Myxococcus hansupus: one gene and its partner. The protein of the gene in region 1 interacts with the protein of each later gene in a pairwise test. Links are inferred from orthologs where the notes say so. Each region holds a gene or a part of one and is shown on either strand. Other genes may lie near its edges.

Region 1 (8,395 bases):
GCCACCTGTACGTTGATCGCTCTGACGGGAGCGCCCGGTGCCGCCGGTGGCCCGCTGCTCATCTTGAGCAGAGCGGCCGTTGCCACCCGCGCGCTGCGCGTCCGGGCCCGAGCGGCCCATTCCATCAGCACTTTGCTCGTTCGCGCCGAAGCGGCCAGAGGCGTTGCGGCCCGCCCGCTGGTCGTTCTGCGCGAAGCGGCCAATGCCACCCACGCGCTGCTCGTTCGAGCCGAAGCGGCCGGACGCGTCGCCGTCCGCCCGCTGCTCGTTTTGAGCGAAGCGGTCAGTGCCACCCACGCGCTGCTCGTTCGAGCCGAAGCGACCAGAGGCGCCGCCATCCGCGCGCTGCTCATTTTGAGCGAAGCGGCCGTTGCCACCCGCGCGCCGCTCATTCGGCCCTGCGCGCCCGGTGCCGCCCGCGCGCTGCTCGTTTGAGCCGAAGCGGCCAGAAGCGTCGCCGCCCGTGCGCTGCTCGTGGGGACCTGAGCGGCCGGTGTCGCCCGCGCGCTGCTCGTTCGAGCCGAAGCGGCCAGAAGCGTCGCCGCCCGTGCGCTGTTCGTGGGGACCCGAGCGCCCGTTGCCACCCGCACGCTGCTCGTTCGGACCTGCGCGCCCGGTGCCACCCGCGCGCTGCTCATTCGGACCTGAGCGCCCGCTGCCACCCGCACGCTGCTCATTCGGACCCGAGCGCCCGTTGCCACCCGCGCGCTGCTCGTTCGGACCTGCGCGCCCAGCGCCACCACTGCCCGCGCGCTGTTCGTTCGGACCCGGGCGCGCACCGCCGCCCGTGCGCGGTCCACTCGGGGCAGGGCGCGAGGCGTTCCCACTGCCGCCACCCCGCGGAGGCGGTCTTCCACCTCCCGCGCCACGATTCCGTCCGCCCCTCGGCGGAGGCGCCGCGACGGCCGGCTTGCCTCGCTCACCACCGCCCTGCCGCAGCACCAGCGCTTCCAACTCACGAAGCTCCGCCTCGGCGGCCTCCTCGGGCGTCATGTCCCCCCGCGCAGGTGCCGCCGGCTCCACCGGAGCGGGCGCCGCGACAAAGGCCTCTTCACGCGGGGCCCGGAAGTCCTGCCCACGCGCGCCGCCACGGCCGTTGCGCCGAGGCCCTTCCCGGAAGTTGCCCGACGGCGTGAAGTCCGGCGTCAGCTCCCGCCGCACATAGGCATTCCAGATCTCCGCCGTGTCGCCCGCGGCGTTGAACAGCGAGGGCGCCGTGGCCGCGAGGAAGTTGCGGACGTTGTCCAGGTCGCGCCGGAAGTAGAACTCCGCGCGGTTGTTCCGAGCCGCCGCCACCGTCTGCGGGAAGTCGATGATGGTGGGCCCCTGATAGCTCATCAGGATGTTGTACGGAGACAGGTCGCCGTGGATGAGGTCCGCGCACAGCATGTTGATGACCTGACCGCGCAGGTCCACATACATGGCCAGGGCTTCCTCGGCCGTCCGGGGCGGTGCCTCCACCATGCGCGGTGCGGGGTGGCCTTCCGGATCCAGCACCACCTCCATGAGGAGGATGCCCTCGTAGAACATCACCGGTGTGGGCACGCGCACGCCCTGGGCGTGCAGCTTGTAGAGCGAGTCCGACTCGGCGCTCTTCCAGGCGTCCTCGGCGGCGTTCTGGCCGAAGCGGCTGCCCTTCTCCATGGCGCGACGCGTACGCGAATTGCGCACCTCGCGGCCTTCCCGGTAGCCCACGTTGTTGCGGAAGTTCCGCTCGTGGCGCTCCTTGTACAGCTTGGCCGCGACCACCTGGCCGGCATGCTGAACCAGCCATACCTCTGCTTCCTTGCCCGTCTTCAACTGGCCGATGATGGCTTCGATGATGCCGTCAGCCAGGAGGGTCTCTAGCGAGTCATTCATTCCGACGCGGGATTCCAATGGGGGCCGGGCAGGATTGTCGGCGCAACGGTAAGCGTGCGGGCGGCCCTGTTCGCGGCGCACGGCGGCATGTGAACATCTCGCGGCCCCTTCTTGCTACCAACACGGCGCGGCAAGCAGCCAGGGAGCCTGGCGGACGGCCTGCTAGCAGTTTGCATCCCGAGGCTCCAGCGGTACCAGGGCTTTGAAGGGATGGGGTGGGTCATCTTGGACCAAAACCCCGTCCCGGGGCAGGGCGTTCCCGCGCCCGTGATTTCGGCCGGGGGGGGCCCAAGGCGGCAAAGTGCGGCGGGAGGGTCGGCACTTACCGCGCTCGATGCTTGGACCCGCCGGAGGGAGCGCTACGATGCGCGCCGTCCAGGGAGGGGTTCATCATGGCGACGAAGTCACGCAAGACGGCTGTTGCGAAGAAGTCATCCCGGCGCGGTTCGACGGCCAAGAAGGCGGCGTCGAAGAAGGCCGCCAAGAAGGCCACGGCGAAGAAGGCCGCGCCCAAGAAGTCGGCGGCGAAGAAGGCGCCCGCGCGCAAGAAGTCCACGGCGAAGAAGGTCAGTACCAGGAAGGCGCCCGCGAAGAAGGCCGCGGCGAAGAAGGTCAGCGCCAGGAAGGCGCCCGCGAAGAAGGCCGCGGCGAAGAAGGCCCCCGCGCGCAAGCCGTCCGCGGCGAGGAAGTCGACGCGGTCCGCGACGGGCTCGTCGTTCGTCGAACAGGTGGAGACGACGTCCGCGGGCTTGCAGCCGCTGGCGCCCGTGCACGCGCCGGTGGATGAGTTCACCAGCACCGGCAACGAGGTGCTCGACATCTTCCAGCGCTACGACCGTGACCGGACGGGCACCATTGACCGGGCGGAGTTCGCGCGGCTGCTGGAGGCGCTGGGCCAGAACATCTCCGATGAAGAGCTGGAAATCGCGATCGACATCGTCGACACGGACCGCACCGGGAAGATTTCCTGGAACGAGTTCCGTGCGTGGTGGAACAGCCGCTGACGGCGCGCGACACGTCCGACCAGGACCGCGCTGCCCTCTGGCATGATGCGGTCCGAGCGGACCTTCATTCTCGCGGTAGGGGGAAGGGTGGCTGACCTGGGGTCGAGCGCACATACAGCGGTGTTCGAGCACTCCCGTGACGGGGTGCTCGTGCTGGATGCTGGGCAGAGAATCGTGGAGGTCAACCGCGCCGCGGAGCGAATCTTCGGGCCTCGCTCCGCGTACATGGGGCAGCCGGTGGCGGCGCTGCTCCCGGGTTGGCGTCCTCCCGAATCACGTGCCTCCGCGGACACCGCCCTCCGGGAAACGGAGCTGGCGGGCCAGCGTCCTGGAGGCGTCGGGCCCGCCGTCTACCTGCGCGTGCTGACCCTGCCGATTTCGGGCGAGCACGAGACGGGCTGGGTGCTGCAGCTCCAGGACATGACGGCGCGCCTGGAGGTGGAAGCGTCGCTGCGTCAGCAGAAGGAGTTCTTCGAGGCGGTGGTCATCAACAGCCCGGTGGCCATCATCACCATCACCCGTCAGTTCCGGGTGCTGTCGTGGAACCCGGAGGCGACGCGGCTGTTCGGGTACACGCCGGCGGAGGCGCTCGGAAAGCACATCTTCGACCTGGTGGCCTCCGAGCCGTCGGTGCTCCCGAGGCGGAGCTCGCGTCGCGGGAGGTCGTGCTGCGGGGGCGCCTGCACTCCGTCACGCGGCGGGTGCGCAAGGATGGCAGCGTGGTGGACGTGGAGCTGCGGGCACTGCCCGTCTCCGTGGGCGGCCGGCAGCTCGGCTTCATCGCCATCTACCACGACATCACGGACCTGGAGCGCGCGCGCAAGGCGGCTGAGGCGGCCAATCAGGCCAAGAGCCTCTTCCTGGCCACGATGAGCCACGAAATCCGCACGCCCATGAATGCCATCATCGGCATGACGGGCCTGCTCCTGGACCGCGCGTTGACGGAGGAGCAGCGCGACTTCGTCGCCACCATCCGGCAGAGCAGCGAGGCGCTGCTGACGCTGCTCAACGACGTGCTGGATTTCTCCAAGATCGAAGCGGGCCGCTTCGAGGCGGAGCTGCGCCCCTTCGACCTGCGCCAGTGCGTGGAGTCCGTGCTGGACCTGCTGGCCGTCCGCGCGAGCGAGAAGGGCCTGGACCTGGGCTGTGACATCGCGCCGCAGGTGCCGCAGATGTTGGTGGGCGATGCGTCGCGCATCCGCCAGGTGTTGCTCAACCTCGTGGGCAACGCGCTCAAGTTCACCGAGCATGGCGGGGCGGTGGTGAGCGTGGAGGGGGCGTCCGTGTCTGGCGCGGAGGGCGCGGCGGAATGGGCGCTGACCTTCAGCGTCCAGGACACCGGGCCCGGGATTCCCGAGGACCGCCGCGCGGGCCTGTTCCAGCCCTTCAACCAACTGGATGCCTCGGTGTCCCGCCGCTTCGGGGGCACGGGGTTGGGGTTGGCCATCTCCAAGCGGTTGGTGGAGGCCATGGGGGGCACCCTCTGGGTGGAGAGCGAGGGCATTGCCGGCCGGGGCACCACCTTCAGCTTCACCTTGCGCGCCCAGTCCGCGCCGCAGGCGTACGCGGTGCACCTGCGGCAGGAGCAGCCGCTGCTGCAGGGCCGCCGCGTGCTCATCGTGGATGACAACGCCCTCTTCCGGCGCCTCCTGGGGCGGCAGCTCCGGGCCTGGGGTGTCGAGCCGGTGGAGACGGCGTCGGGACCGGAGGCGCTGTCCCAGTTCCAGGCGGGCACCGGCTATGACGTCGTGCTCATCGACCACCACATGCCGGGAATGGATGGCACCGCCCTGGCCGAGCGCATCCGGCGGGAGGGGCAGGGGCTGCCCCTGTTGTTGCTGTCGACGCCGGGCCGACGGGGCAGTCCCCCCGAAGGGCTCTTCGCGGGGGTGTTGTCCCGTCCGCTGAAGACCTCGCAGCTCTACGACGCGTTGATTTCATGCTTCTCGCAGCACGTGCCGCCGGTGCCGGGAACGCGCGAGCTGCAGGCGTCCCGCGCGGGGCCCTTTCCGGGTGTGCGGCCCGGGGACTCCGTGCCGCTCGACATCCTCCTGGTGGAGGACAACGCGACCAACCAGAAGCTGGCGCTGCTGGTGTTGGAGCGGCTCGGCTACCGCGCCGACGTGGCCCTCAACGGCCGCCAGGCGCTGCATGCCGTTTCGCAGAAGCGCTACGACGTGGTGCTCATGGACCTGCAGATGCCGGAGATGGACGGCCTGGAGGCCACGCGCCGCATCCGGCAGGAGCTGCCGCCCCGGGCCCAGCCCTGGGTCATCGCGATGACGGCCAACGCCATGGACTCCGACCGCGAGCAGTGTTTCTCCGCGGGCATGGACGACTTCCTGGGCAAGCCCATCCGCGTGGATGCGCTGACCTCCGCGCTCCTCCGCTGCCAGGGGCGCCGCTCCGAGGCCGCGCCCGAGCGGCGTGCCAGCACCGCCACCGTGGCGACGCCCCTGTCGACGCTCATGGACGGGCTTCCCGAGGCGGCCCGCATCGAAGGGCTGGAGCCCACCGCGCTCGCGCGGCTGTGGTCGGAGCTGGGGGCGCAGGCCGGGCTGGTGCTGCCAGAGCTCATCGACACCGCGCTGAACAGCATGCCGGCCCTGCTCGAGGACGCCTACGCCGCCCTCGCCCGGGGGCACGCGGATGACCTGGGCCGCGCGGCGCACACGCTCAAGTCGAACGCGGCCTGGTTTGGCGCCACCGCGCTGGAGGCCCATGCCCGCGCCGTCGAGCAGCAGGCGGACACCGGGAACCTGGGCGACATGGAGGGGCGGCTGGCGCGTTGCCGGACGGAGTTGGAGGCCGCCCGCGTGTTGCTCGGCCGCCTGAGGGACAGCGTCCAGGCCTTGTCGAGGGGCTGACATGTGGCGGGCCGGCGCCCGTGATTTGCGCGCGGGGGCCGCACGTCTCGGGTGCCGAAAGGCCTGTCCGGAGGCTATCTCTGCGGGACCTTCGCGGACGCCTCCGAGGAGATGGAGAGACCATGGCCCGTTACGACTTCGACGTGTTCACCCTTGGCGGCGGTTCTGGCGGCGTGGCGGCCAGCCGCAGGGCGGGGGCCCACGGCGCCCGGGTCGCCCTCTGTGAAGACCGCGACCTGGGGGGCACCTGTGTCCACCGCGGCTGTGTGCCCAAGAAGCTGTTGGTCTACGGCGCGCACTTCCGCGAGGAGTTCCAGGACGCGGAGGGCTACGGCTGGACGCTCCAGGAGCCGGTGTTCACCTGGCGCAAGCTGCTGGCCGCGAAGGACAAGGAGCTGGACCGGCTGGGCGGGGTGTACGCGCGGCTGCTGCGCGACTCCGGCGTGACGGTGGTGGAGGGGCGCGGGCGCGTCGTGGACGCCCACACGGTGGAGGTGGCGGGGAAGCAGTACACGGCGGAGCGCATCCTGATTGCCACGGGCTCCCGGCCCTACCTGCCGCAGGACATCACGGGCATCGAGCACGCCATCACCTCGGACGACGCGCTGTCCTTCGCGGAGCTGCCCAAGCGGCTGGCCATCGTCGGGGCGGGGTACATCGGCGTGGAGCTCGCGGGCATCTTCCACGGCCTGGGCTCGCACGTGACGATGTTGATTCGCGGCGCGAGCGTGCTGGGCGGCTTCGATGAGGACGTGCGCTCGTTCCTCACGGAGGAGATGCGCAAGAAGGGCATCGAGCTGATGACGGACACCTTCATCCGGGACATCGAGAAGCGCGAGGACGGCGGGGTGAGCCTGCTGACGGGCGGTGGTGAGACGGTGGAGGCGGACGCGGTGCTCTTCGCCACCGGCCGGATTCCCAACACGGCGCAGTTGGGACTGGAGGAGGCGGGCGTGGTGCTGGACGCGCGCGGCGCGGTGGTGGTGGACGAGTGGTCGCGCAGCTCGGTGGAGAGCATCTACGCGGTGGGGGACGTCACCGACCGCATCAACCTCACGCCGGTGGCCATCGCAGAGGGGCGGGCCCTGGCGGAGACGCTCTTCAACGACAACCCGATGCAGATGGACCACACCAACGTGCCGTCCGCCGTCTTCAGCCAGCCCCCCGTGGCCTCCGTGGGCCTGACGGAGCTGGAGGCGAAGGAGCGGCTGGGCAAGCTGGACATCTACGTCACCAGCTTCCGGCCCATGAAGCACACGCTGAGCGGCCGCAACGAGCGCACCATGATGAAGGTGGTGGTGGAGCGCGAGTCCAACCGGGTGGTCGGCTGCCACATGGTGGGGGCGGACGCCCCGGAAATCATTCAGGGGCTGGCGGTGGCGGTGAAGTGCGGCGTCACCAAGAAGCAGCTCGACGCCACGGTGGGCATCCACCCCACGGCGGCCGAGGAGTTCGTCACCCTGCGCGACAAGCGGCCGGACCCCGACGAGCGTCTGGCCGCCGAGCTGGGCCATGATGCGGCGGTGCCGCCCCGGCGCTGACGCGGGGACGGCGAGTCAGTCTCGCGGCCGTCCCCGCGTCCCTGGGCGGCTTTGCGGTACCCCACCTCGAGGTGCGCCATGAGTGATTCCCCAACGGACCCATCCGCCCCTGGCGCTGTGCGCATCCGGGGGCTGGAGCAGGTGGACCGGCTGTCCGTGCCGCTCCCTCACGGTACCGAGGTGACGACCCGCGTGGAGCGCCTGGCCTCGGGGGGCCGGCGCATCCCCCAGGGCGTGGTGGGCCGGGTGGTCCGCGCGCACGACGGAGGCTTCGACGTGCAGATTGTCGGCGTGGGCGAAATCTGGTTCGCGCGGGATGAGTTGGTGCCCCGGCGCCCGGGACAGGTGCAGTTCGCCCAGCGCCGCGAGGCGGCGTGGACGGCCCTGACGCCGTGTGTGGTGCTGGAGACGCGCGTGGGGAGCCACGCGTGGGGATTGGCCGACGAGCGCTCGGACGTGGATGTGCGCGGCGTGTTCGCGCTGCCGCTGCCGTGGACCTTCGGCCTGACGGAGGCCCCCAAGGATTTGGTGAGCGCGGATGGCAGCACCACGTACTGGGAGGTCCACAAGCTGGTGGAGCAGGCGCTGCGCGCGGACCCGAACACGCTGGAGACGCTCTTCGTCCCAGGCGCCAAGGCGGTGGATGTCATCGGCGAGTGGCTGCTGGAGGAGCGCGACGCCTTCGTGTCCAAGGCCTTGTTCGGCAGCTTCGGGCGCTATGCCATGAGCCAGCTCGACAAGCTCACGCGCAGCCAGCGGTTGGCGGAGCATCGGGACTTGCTGCTGGCGTGGCTGTGCGATGAGCCCGCGCCGGACCTGGATGAAGTGGCGCGCCGGCTGTCGGCGGTGTCGCCGCGCGAGGCCCCGACGCCTCAGGATGCGCTGCTGGCGGCGAAGACGTACGTGAAGCAGCTCTATCGTTCGCTCTGGGACCAGGGCTTGCTGGCCGCCAACGACTTCAAGGCGCTCACCGCGTATGCGCGTGGCGGAGGGCAGCGGCCTCCGTCCGCGCGCGAGCTGCGGCCGAAGAATGCCTACAACCTGCTGCGGCTGGTGGCCACGGCGACGGGCTGGCTGCGGGAAGGCGTGCCCACCTTCGAGGCCTCGGGGGCGCTGAAGGCGC
Region 2 (8,433 bases), 4.9 Mb from region 1 along the record:
CCCGCGCCGTGGTGGTCGCGAAGCTCGCCCCCACCTACGCGCAGGCCCATCACATCGACGAGGAAGAAGCGGCGCAGCGGCTGTCCAGCGCGCTCGCCGGCCGGATGCTGCCCTCGCTGTTGGAGTCCACCTGGACGGCCATGCGCGGCACCGCGAAGCGGCTCACCGACGACGGGCTGGTGGAGAAGGTGGCCACCACCCTGGGGGAGCGGCCCATGCGGCCGGGGCGGATGGCCCAGGTGGGTCCGGCGCTCAGCGCCTTCTTCATCCTGGTGGACCTGGAGGTGGGCACCGCGGGTGACGCCGCGCGGCGGGTGATGGAATCGGACGAGGGCCGCCGACGCGGGGCCGAGGGACTGGCGGAAGCCGGACGCTTCCTCGCCGCGGAGCTGACTCGCGGGAAGTAGTCCCGGTCCGCCGTGGCAGGAGCGGGCACGCATCGTTATAGGCTCGCCCTGGCCCAGGCACCGACGATGTCCACCCCGCTCCCCACGACGCTGCGCATCCTGCGCTCCCTCACCGAAATCCCCCGCGCCGCGTGGGATGCGCTGGTGGACGCCCAGGCGGTGCCCTTCCTGGAGTGGACGTTCCTCCACGCGCTGGAGGAGAGCGGCTGTGCGGTGCCGGAGCGGGGCTGGCATCCCCGCCACCTGACGCTCTGGCGCGGCGCGCGCCTGGTGGCCGCCGCGCCCGCGTACCTCAAGGACGACAGCGACGGCGAGTTCGTCTTCGACAGCCCCTGGGCCACCGCCGCCGAGCGCGCGGGCCTGCGCTACTACCCGAAGCTCGTCCTCGCCGTGCCCTTCACGCCCGCCACCGGCCGCCGCGTGCTGGTGGCCCCGGGCGAGGACCGCCCCGCGCGCGAGGCGGAGCTGTACGCCGCCGCCCACGAGTACGCCCGCGCCGAGCGCCTGTCCGGCATCCACGTCCTCTTCCCCACCGAGGACGAGCTGCCCGTCCTGGAGGCCCAGGGCTTCGCGGTGCGGCTCGGCGTCCAGTACCACTGGCGCAACCGCGGCTACCGCACGCTGGACGACTTCCTGGCCCGCTTCCACGCGCGGCGCCGGCACCAGCTCCGCCGGGAGATGCGCGCGTTGGGCGAGCGCGGCTTCGAGGTGCGCACGCTGCGCGGCGACGCCCTGGCGGACGTGGACGCGGACACCGTCTACCGCCTGTACGCCACCACGGTGGACAAGTATCCGTGGGGCCAGCGCTTCCTCACCCCGGACTTCTTCGCCCGCCTGCTCGCCCGCTTCCGGCACCGCTGCGAGTGGGTGGAGGCGCGCCGGGAAGGCCGCCTGGTGGCCGGTGCGTTCAACTTCACCGGTGCCAATGTCCTGTATGGCCGTTATTGGGGGGGCTTCGAGGAGCACCCCTTCCTGCACTTCAACGTCTGCCTGTACCACCCCGTGGCGGAGGGCATCGCCCAGGGGCTGGCGCGCTTCGAGCCGGGCGCGGGGGGCGAGCACAAGCTCACCCGGGGTTTCGAGCCGCACCTCACGTACAGTGCCCACCTGCTCCTGCACCCGGGCATGGACAAGGCGGTGCGCGGCTTCCTGGCCCACGAGCGGGCAGCCGTCGAAGGGAGCCTGCCCCAGTGGCGGGCCGAAACAGGTTTCAAGGAGGGGGACTGAACGTCCCTCGGCTGTTCAGCAAGGGAGTCCGAACGACTTATGGCGCAGAAGCATGAGCACGATACCTCCGTCATCACGGAGACCGTCCCCAAGCAGAAGCTCAAGAAACCGCCGCTCTACAAGGTGCTCCTGCACAACGACAACTACACGACCCGGGAGTTCGTCGTGGCCGTGCTGAGGGAGGTCTTCCACAAGTCGGAGACGGATGCCGTGCAGATCATGCTGCACGTTCATTACAACGGTGTCGGGGTGGCCGGCGTTTATACATACGACGTCGCCGAAACGAAGATTGAGACGGTGGAGGCCGCGGCGAAGGAGAACGACATGCCGCTGCGGCTCTCCATGGAACCCGAGGAAGGTTGAAACGTGGCAGGACCGCTGATTGCCAAAGAGCTGCAGGCCAGCTTCCGCACCGCCCTGGATGAGGCGCGGAAGATGCGCCACGAATACCTGACGCTGGAACACCTGCTCCTGGCCCTCACCAAGGACGCTCGCACGCGCGAGGTCCTCAAGGGGTGCGGAGCCAACGTGAAGCAACTCCAGGAGCGCCTGGAGTCCTTCCTGGAAGAGACAGTTGAACGGCTGCCCGACGGCGTGGACGCCGAGCCCCAGCAGACCATCGGCGTGGAGCGCGTGCTCCACCGCGCCGCCATGCACGCGCTGTCCGCCGAGCAGAAGCTCATCGACGGCGGGGACGTGCTGGTGGCCCTGTTCCGCGAGGACGAGAGCCACGCGCTCTACCTGCTCCAACAGGAGGGCGTCACCCGGTTGGATTTGCTCAACTACATCTCCCACGGCGTCACCAAGGACGGCGAGGAGGGTGAGGGTGAGGACGGCACGGGTGGCCACGCCGCCCCCGCGGGCGATGACGAGGAGGGCGAAGCGCCGAAGAAGAGCCCGCTCGAGGCCTACACCGTGCAGCTCAACATCGAGGCCCAGGAAGGTCGAATCGACCCGCTCATCGGCCGCGAGAAGGAGCTGGAGCGCACCATCCAGGTGCTCTGCCGCCGCCGGAAGAACAACCCGCTCTACGTGGGCGAGGCGGGCGTGGGCAAGACGGCCATCGCCGAAGGGCTGGCGCTGCACATCCACGAGGGCCGCGTCCCCGAGGTGCTGAAGGACGCCGTCGTCTACTCGCTGGACATGGGCGCGCTGCTGGCGGGCACCAAGTTCCGCGGCCAGTTCGAGGAGCGGCTCAAGGGCGTGCTCAAGGCCCTGAAGGAGCAGCCGAACGCCATCCTCTTCATCGACGAAATCCACACCATCGTCGGCGCTGGCGCCACCAGCGGCGGCTCCATGGATGCGTCCAACCTGCTCAAGCCCGCGCTGGCCAGCGGCCGGCTGCGGTGCATCGGCTCCACGACGTATCAGGAGTACAAGTCCGCCTTCGAGCGGGACCGGGCCCTGTCGCGGCGCTTCCAGAAGATTGAAGTGGGCGAGCCCTCCATCGAGGACACCGTCCTCATCCTGGAGGGCCTGAAGAGCCGCTACGAGGAGCACCACGGGGTGAAGTACCAGCCCGAGGCCATCCGCGCGGCGGCGGAGCTGTCCGCCAAGCACATCAACGACCGCTTCCTGCCGGACAAGGCCATCGACGTCATCGACGAGACGGGCTCGGCGGAGCGGCTCAAGCCGGAGGGCCAGCGCTCCAACACCGTCACCGGCGCGGACGTGGAGGCCGTCGTCGCGAAGATGGCGCGCATCCCCGCCAAGAGCGTGTCCGCCAGCGAGGGCGTGCAGCTCCAGAACCTGGAGAAGGACCTCCAGGGCGTCATCTTCGGGCAGGACCCGGCCATCAAGGACCTGGTCAGCGCCATCATGCTGGCGCGCTCCGGCCTGCGCGCGCCGGAGAAGCCCATTGGCTCGTTCCTCTTCTCCGGCCCCACGGGCGTGGGCAAGACGGAGCTGGCCAAGCAGCTCGCGCAGTCGTTGGGCGTGGAGTTCCTGCGCTACGACATGAGCGAGTACTCGGAGAAGCACACCGTGAGCCGGCTCATCGGCGCGCCTCCGGGCTACGTCGGCTTCGACCAGGGCGGTCTGCTCACGGACGCCGTGCGCAAGCACCCCTATGCCGTCGTGGTGCTGGATGAAATCGAGAAGGCCCACCCGGACCTCTTCAACATCCTGCTCCAGGTGATGGACCACGCGACGCTGACGGACAACAACGGCCGCAAGGCCGACTTCCGCAACATCGTCCTCATCCTCACCACCAACGCCGGCGCCCAGGAGATGAGCACCAAGGCCATGGGCTTCGGTGACCTCACGAAGCCCGCGGACGCCACCCGCGCGAAGAAGGCGATTGAGCGCACCTTCACGCCGGAGTTCCGCAACCGCCTGGACGGGTGGATTCTCTTCTCCGGCCTGCCGCCCGAGGTCATCCTCAAGGTGGTGGACAAGGAAGTGCGCCTGCTCCAGAAGATGCTGGAAGAGAAGAAGGTGAAGCTGGCGCTGACGCCCGCCGCCCGCGCGTGGCTGGCCGAGCACGGCTACGACCCGGCCTTCGGCGCGCGGCCCATGGCCCGGCTGGTGGACAACTCGCTGAAGAAGCCGCTGGCCCAGGCGCTCCTCTTTGGCGACCTGAAGAATGGCGGCACCGCCCACTACGACGTGGAAGGTGAGAGCCTCAAGTTGAGTACGGAGCCCGCCACCGCCGAGGTGGCGTAGGCCCCCTGCCCGCGCTGGCCGCGGACATGACAAGGCCCCGGTCCCCTCAAGTGGGAGCCGGGGCCTTCGTCTTTCCAGCGAGCCGCGGGGTTACTCGACGCGGTAGCTCTTCACCGCGCTGGAGAGCTGCTCGGAGATGATTTGCAGCGTGGTGGCGGCCTCGCCGGTGGAGCCGATGCGGGCCACCGTCTCGTCCATCATCTTGGACAAGTCATTCACGGCCAGGGTGATTTGATTGATGCCCACGTTCTGCTGGCTCACCGCGGCGGCAATCTGGCGGACGGCGGCGGCGTTGTCCTGGACGATGGAGGACAGCTCCCGCAGGTTCTGCCCGCTGGTGCGCACCTGGGCCAGGCCCGACTCCATGCGCTCGGCGCCGCGCTCCGTGATTCGCACCGCGGCCGACACCTGGCTGGCGATGTCGTCCAGCAGCTCGCGCACGCGCGTGGTGGCTTCGATGGACTGGTCCGCCAGGGCGCGGATTTCGCGCGCCACCACGCCAAAGCCCTTGCCGTGCTCGCCGGAGCGGACGGACTCGATGGCGGCGTTGAGCGCCAGCATGTTGGACTGGTCCGCCAGGTCCTTCACCGTCTGGGTGATGCCGCCAATCTGCTGCGTGCGCTCGCCCAGCTCGACGATTTTCTGCGCAATCTCCCCCACCTGGACGCGGATGTCGTTGAGCCCCGCCATGGTGAGCTCGATGGACTCCTCACCCGACTTGGCCAGCGTGTCGGCGCGCTCGGCCACCGACAGGACGCTCTCCGCCTTCTGCGCGGCCAGCATGGAGGTCTGCTTGATTTCCTGCGCCGTGACTTGCGTCTCCTGCAGCGCCGCGGCCTGCCGGGAGATGGTCTGCGCCTGCTCGGTGGAGGACGTGTTGAGGTGCTCGGTGGACTGGGTGAGCGCCACCGCCGCCTGCTGGAGATTGACGGTCACCTCCCGCAGCCGGCTCACCATCTGCGAGAAGGAGCTGGCCAGCCGGCCCACCTCGTCCCCGCTCTTCACCTGGATGGGCCGCGTCAAGTCACCGGACTCCACGATGTGGCCGGCCACCTCCGTCAAACTCTTGAGCGGGCCCACGATGCTGCGGCCGAACAGCGCGGACACCGCCACGCCCACCGCCACCAGCAACACCGCGAAGCCCACCATGCGCACGCGCAGGCCGGACACCAGGGTGTCGATGTGGTCCCTCGACACGCCCACGTGCACCGCGCCCAGGCGGCCGCCGGCCACCGGCGCCACCACGTCCAGGGCGCGCAGGTGCTGGCCGCCCGCCTCCACGTCCAGCACGGAGCCCGCGCCCGACGTGGTGACGGCCTCCTTCAGCGCCTCCGGGAAGCCGTCCGTGAAGGTGTGGGCCACCACGTTGCCGGCCGAGTCCTGGATGAAGGCATAGGCCAGGTCCGAGTGGCCGGTGCTGGAGTCCAGCATGGGCTGCAGCGCGCTGGCGCCCGCCACCACGCCCTGCTCGGCGGCCACCGCGAGCCCCCGGGCCACGTGCCGGCCGGCCCCCAGGTAGCTGTCCACCAGGTCGCTCTCCAGACGCCGCGTGGCGACCCCGGTGAGCAGGGCGGCCGCCGTCGCGCTGATGAGCGCCGTGACGAGGACGAACTTGGGTGCCAGCCCCAGCGACTGGCGGAACTGCTGCGACAACTGGGTGGCGAAGGATTGCTGCGGGAGGCTCACGAAATCACCGCCGGGGAAGCGACGTCAGGACGGCCCCCGCGCGGAGGCGGGCCGTTGAAGCACGGACAAGGGCTCACCGGGGGGGACCTCCGCCCTCGGTGCGTCCGCCCCGGAAGGGCGCGAACGTACAACTCTGGAGGATGAGCTCCGCCACCGAGGCCAGGGGCACTCCCTGGTCGGTGGCCTTCAATTCGATGGCGGCGCGAGGCATGCCGAAGACGACGGAGGACGCCTCGTCCTGGGAGAAGGTGACGCCGCCCGCCTTGCGGACGGCCAGGAGGCCCCGCGCGCCGTCCTCCCCCATGCCGGTGAGCACCACGCCGCCGCTGCGCCGCCCGAAGGCGGAGGCCAGCGACAACAGCATCAGGTCTCCGCTGGGGCACGGACCGCCCCGGCTGAGCTGCAGCCGCGCCAGCCCCGCCGCGTCCACCAGCAGGTCATGCCCGTCCAGCGGGAAGTACACGTGACCGGGCTCCAGCCGCTCCCCGTCCTTGGCGATGGCCACCGGCAGCGGCGTCACCTGGGACAGCCAGCGCACCATGCCCTGCGTGAAGCCCACGGTGATGTGCTGGGCGATGAGCAGCGGCACGGGCAACGAGCGGGGCAGCTTGGACAGCACCTCCGCCAGCGCGGGCGGGCCACCCGTCGAGGCCACCACGCCGAAGATGTCCACCCGGGCGCCCGAGGGCAGCGGCGGCGCCACGGCGGCGCGCGCGCGGCGGGAGATGACGGGCACCTCCGCCATCAGGCACACCGAGTGCGCCAAATCCCGGCCCCAGCGACGCAGCTCCTCCGCGTTCGTCACGTTGGGCTTGCCGATGAGCTCCAGCGCGCCGGCGCTCATGGCCTGGAAGCCCAGGTCCACGCCGCGCTGCTCGGCCACCGCGCTCACCACCAGGATGCGCGCGGGGGACTGCGACATGATGGCGGCGATGGCCCCCGGTCCATCCAGGCCCGGCAGCAGCAGGTCCATGGTGATGACGTCGGGACGCAGCAGGCGCGCCAACTGCACCGCGCGGTTGCCGTCCCCCGCCCGGCCCACGACCTCGATGCGCGGCTCCTCCGTGAGGAGGGCCGTCAGCATGTTCGCCATGGTGGGCGAGTCGTCCACCACGAGGACCCGGATGGGGGGCCGCTTGACGCTCACGCGCGACTCCCCCGGCGGCTCATGACGTCGAGCACCTCGGCCAGGAGACGGCCCGCGGCGCACTCACGCTTGCTCAGATACCCGTCCGCCCCCGCCTTCAGGCCCCGCTCGCGCGCCACCGCGCTGTCGTGCGCGGAGACGAGGATGACAGGCAGCGACGCCGTCTCCGACCGCTCCCGCAGCTTCGCGATGAGCTGGATGCCGTCCATCTCCTCCATGTCCAGGTCGCAGATGACGACGTCGTAGGTGTCCGTGGCCAGCCGGTCCAGGGCCCGCGCCCCGCTGGCCGCCAGGTGCACCGTGAAACCGCCCGCCTCCAGCATGGCCCGGTGCAGCGCCCGCGCGGTGAGCGAGTCGTCCACCACCAGCGCCCGGCGCTGCGCCGTCACCTGCACCTGCACCGTCTCCGTCACCAGCCAGTCCGGACGGCAGATGAGCAAGAGCTCGCCCCGGCTGAGCGTGGCCGCGCCCTGCCAGGCGGGCACGTCGCGCACCTCGGACGGCAGCGGGCGGATGACCAAATCACGGTCCCCCACCACCGCGTCCACCACCAGCGCCACGCGCTTGCCACCGCTCTGCACGATGAGCAGCGGCTGCCCCTCCGCCGGAGGCGCCAGGGCCCGCAGGCCGAGCCGCGCGCCCAGGTCCACCACCGACACGAGCTGCCCCTGGTACTCCAGGTGGGCCCGGCGCTTGCCCAGGCGCAGCGACTCCGCGCGCGCGAGCTGCGTGGCCTCCACGGCCAGCATCGGCAGGCCCACGAGCTGCTCCAGCACGCGCACCACCAGCACCGGCGAGCTGCCCAGGTCCGTGGGCAGCGTCAGCATGAAGCGCGTGCCCTGCCCCGGCGTGCTGGCCACCTCGATGCGGCCCTGCAGCCCCTCCACCGACGCGCGCACCGCGTCCAGGCCCACGCCGCGGCCGGAGGTGTCCGTCACGTCCGTGCGGGTGCTGAAGCCCGGCCGGAAGATGAGGTCGCGGAGCTGGTTGTCGTTGAACCGCGCCGTCTCCTCGGCGGTGACGACGCCGCGCTGCTCGGCCAGCCGGCGCACCGTCTCCACGTCGATGCCGGCGCCGTCATCCGACGCCTCCAGGTAGAGCAGGTTGCCCTGCTGCTCCACGCGCAGCGTGAGCGCGCCCTCGTGGTGCTTGCCCGCGCGCTCGCGGTCCGCCGGCAGCTCCAGGCCGTGGTCCACCGCGTTGCGCAGCAGGTGCACCAGCGCGCCCTGCAGCTTCTCCAGCAGACGCCGGTCCAACGACACCTCGGCGCCCACCACCGACAGCCGCGCCTCTTTGCCCAAC

Evidence for each region.
Region 2: the proteins of A176_RS40610 (region 1) and clpA interact in binary tests that used the Escherichia coli proteins (3 or more experiments, as listed by UniProt). The link is inferred for Myxococcus hansupus from one-to-one orthologs.

The regions. Positions count from the first base shown.
Region 1 is NZ_CP012109.1:5,890,676-5,899,070, reverse strand. What follows is about bases 3,225-6,157. They hold A176_RS40610 (response regulator), read left to right. Parts: upstream 3,225-3,583; coding sequence 3,584-5,731; downstream 5,732-6,157. Other genes in these bases: gor (glutathione-disulfide reductase), read left to right, coding at 5,854-6,157. Also shown: A176_RS40895 (RIO1 family regulatory kinase/ATPase domain-containing protein), read right to left, coding at 1-1,860; A176_RS22840 (EF-hand domain-containing protein), read left to right, coding at 2,253-2,864; more of gor, read left to right, coding at 6,158-7,272; A176_RS22825 (DNA polymerase beta superfamily protein), read left to right, coding at 7,351-8,395. UniProt on the Escherichia coli protein: Member of the two-component regulatory system UvrY/BarA involved in the regulation of carbon metabolism via the CsrA/CsrB regulatory system. Phosphorylates UvrY, probably via a four-step phosphorelay.
Region 2 is NZ_CP012109.1:1,008,681-1,017,113, reverse strand. The notes cover bases 1,679-4,649. They hold clpA (ATP-dependent Clp protease ATP-binding subunit ClpA), read left to right. Parts: upstream 1,679-2,000; coding sequence 2,001-4,298; downstream 4,299-4,649. Other genes in these bases: A176_RS04235 (methyl-accepting chemotaxis protein), read right to left, coding at 4,389-4,649; A176_RS04245 (ATP-dependent Clp protease adaptor ClpS), read left to right, coding at 1,679-1,997. Also shown: A176_RS04255 (hypothetical protein), read left to right, coding at 1-407; A176_RS04250 (GNAT family N-acetyltransferase), read left to right, coding at 474-1,634; more of A176_RS04245, read left to right, coding at 1,674-1,678; more of A176_RS04235, read right to left, coding at 4,650-5,984; A176_RS04230 (chemotaxis protein CheB), read right to left, coding at 6,058-7,131. UniProt on the Escherichia coli protein: ATP-dependent specificity component of the ClpAP protease. It directs the protease to specific substrates. It has unfoldase activity. The primary function of the ClpA-ClpP complex appears to be the degradation of unfolded or abnormal proteins.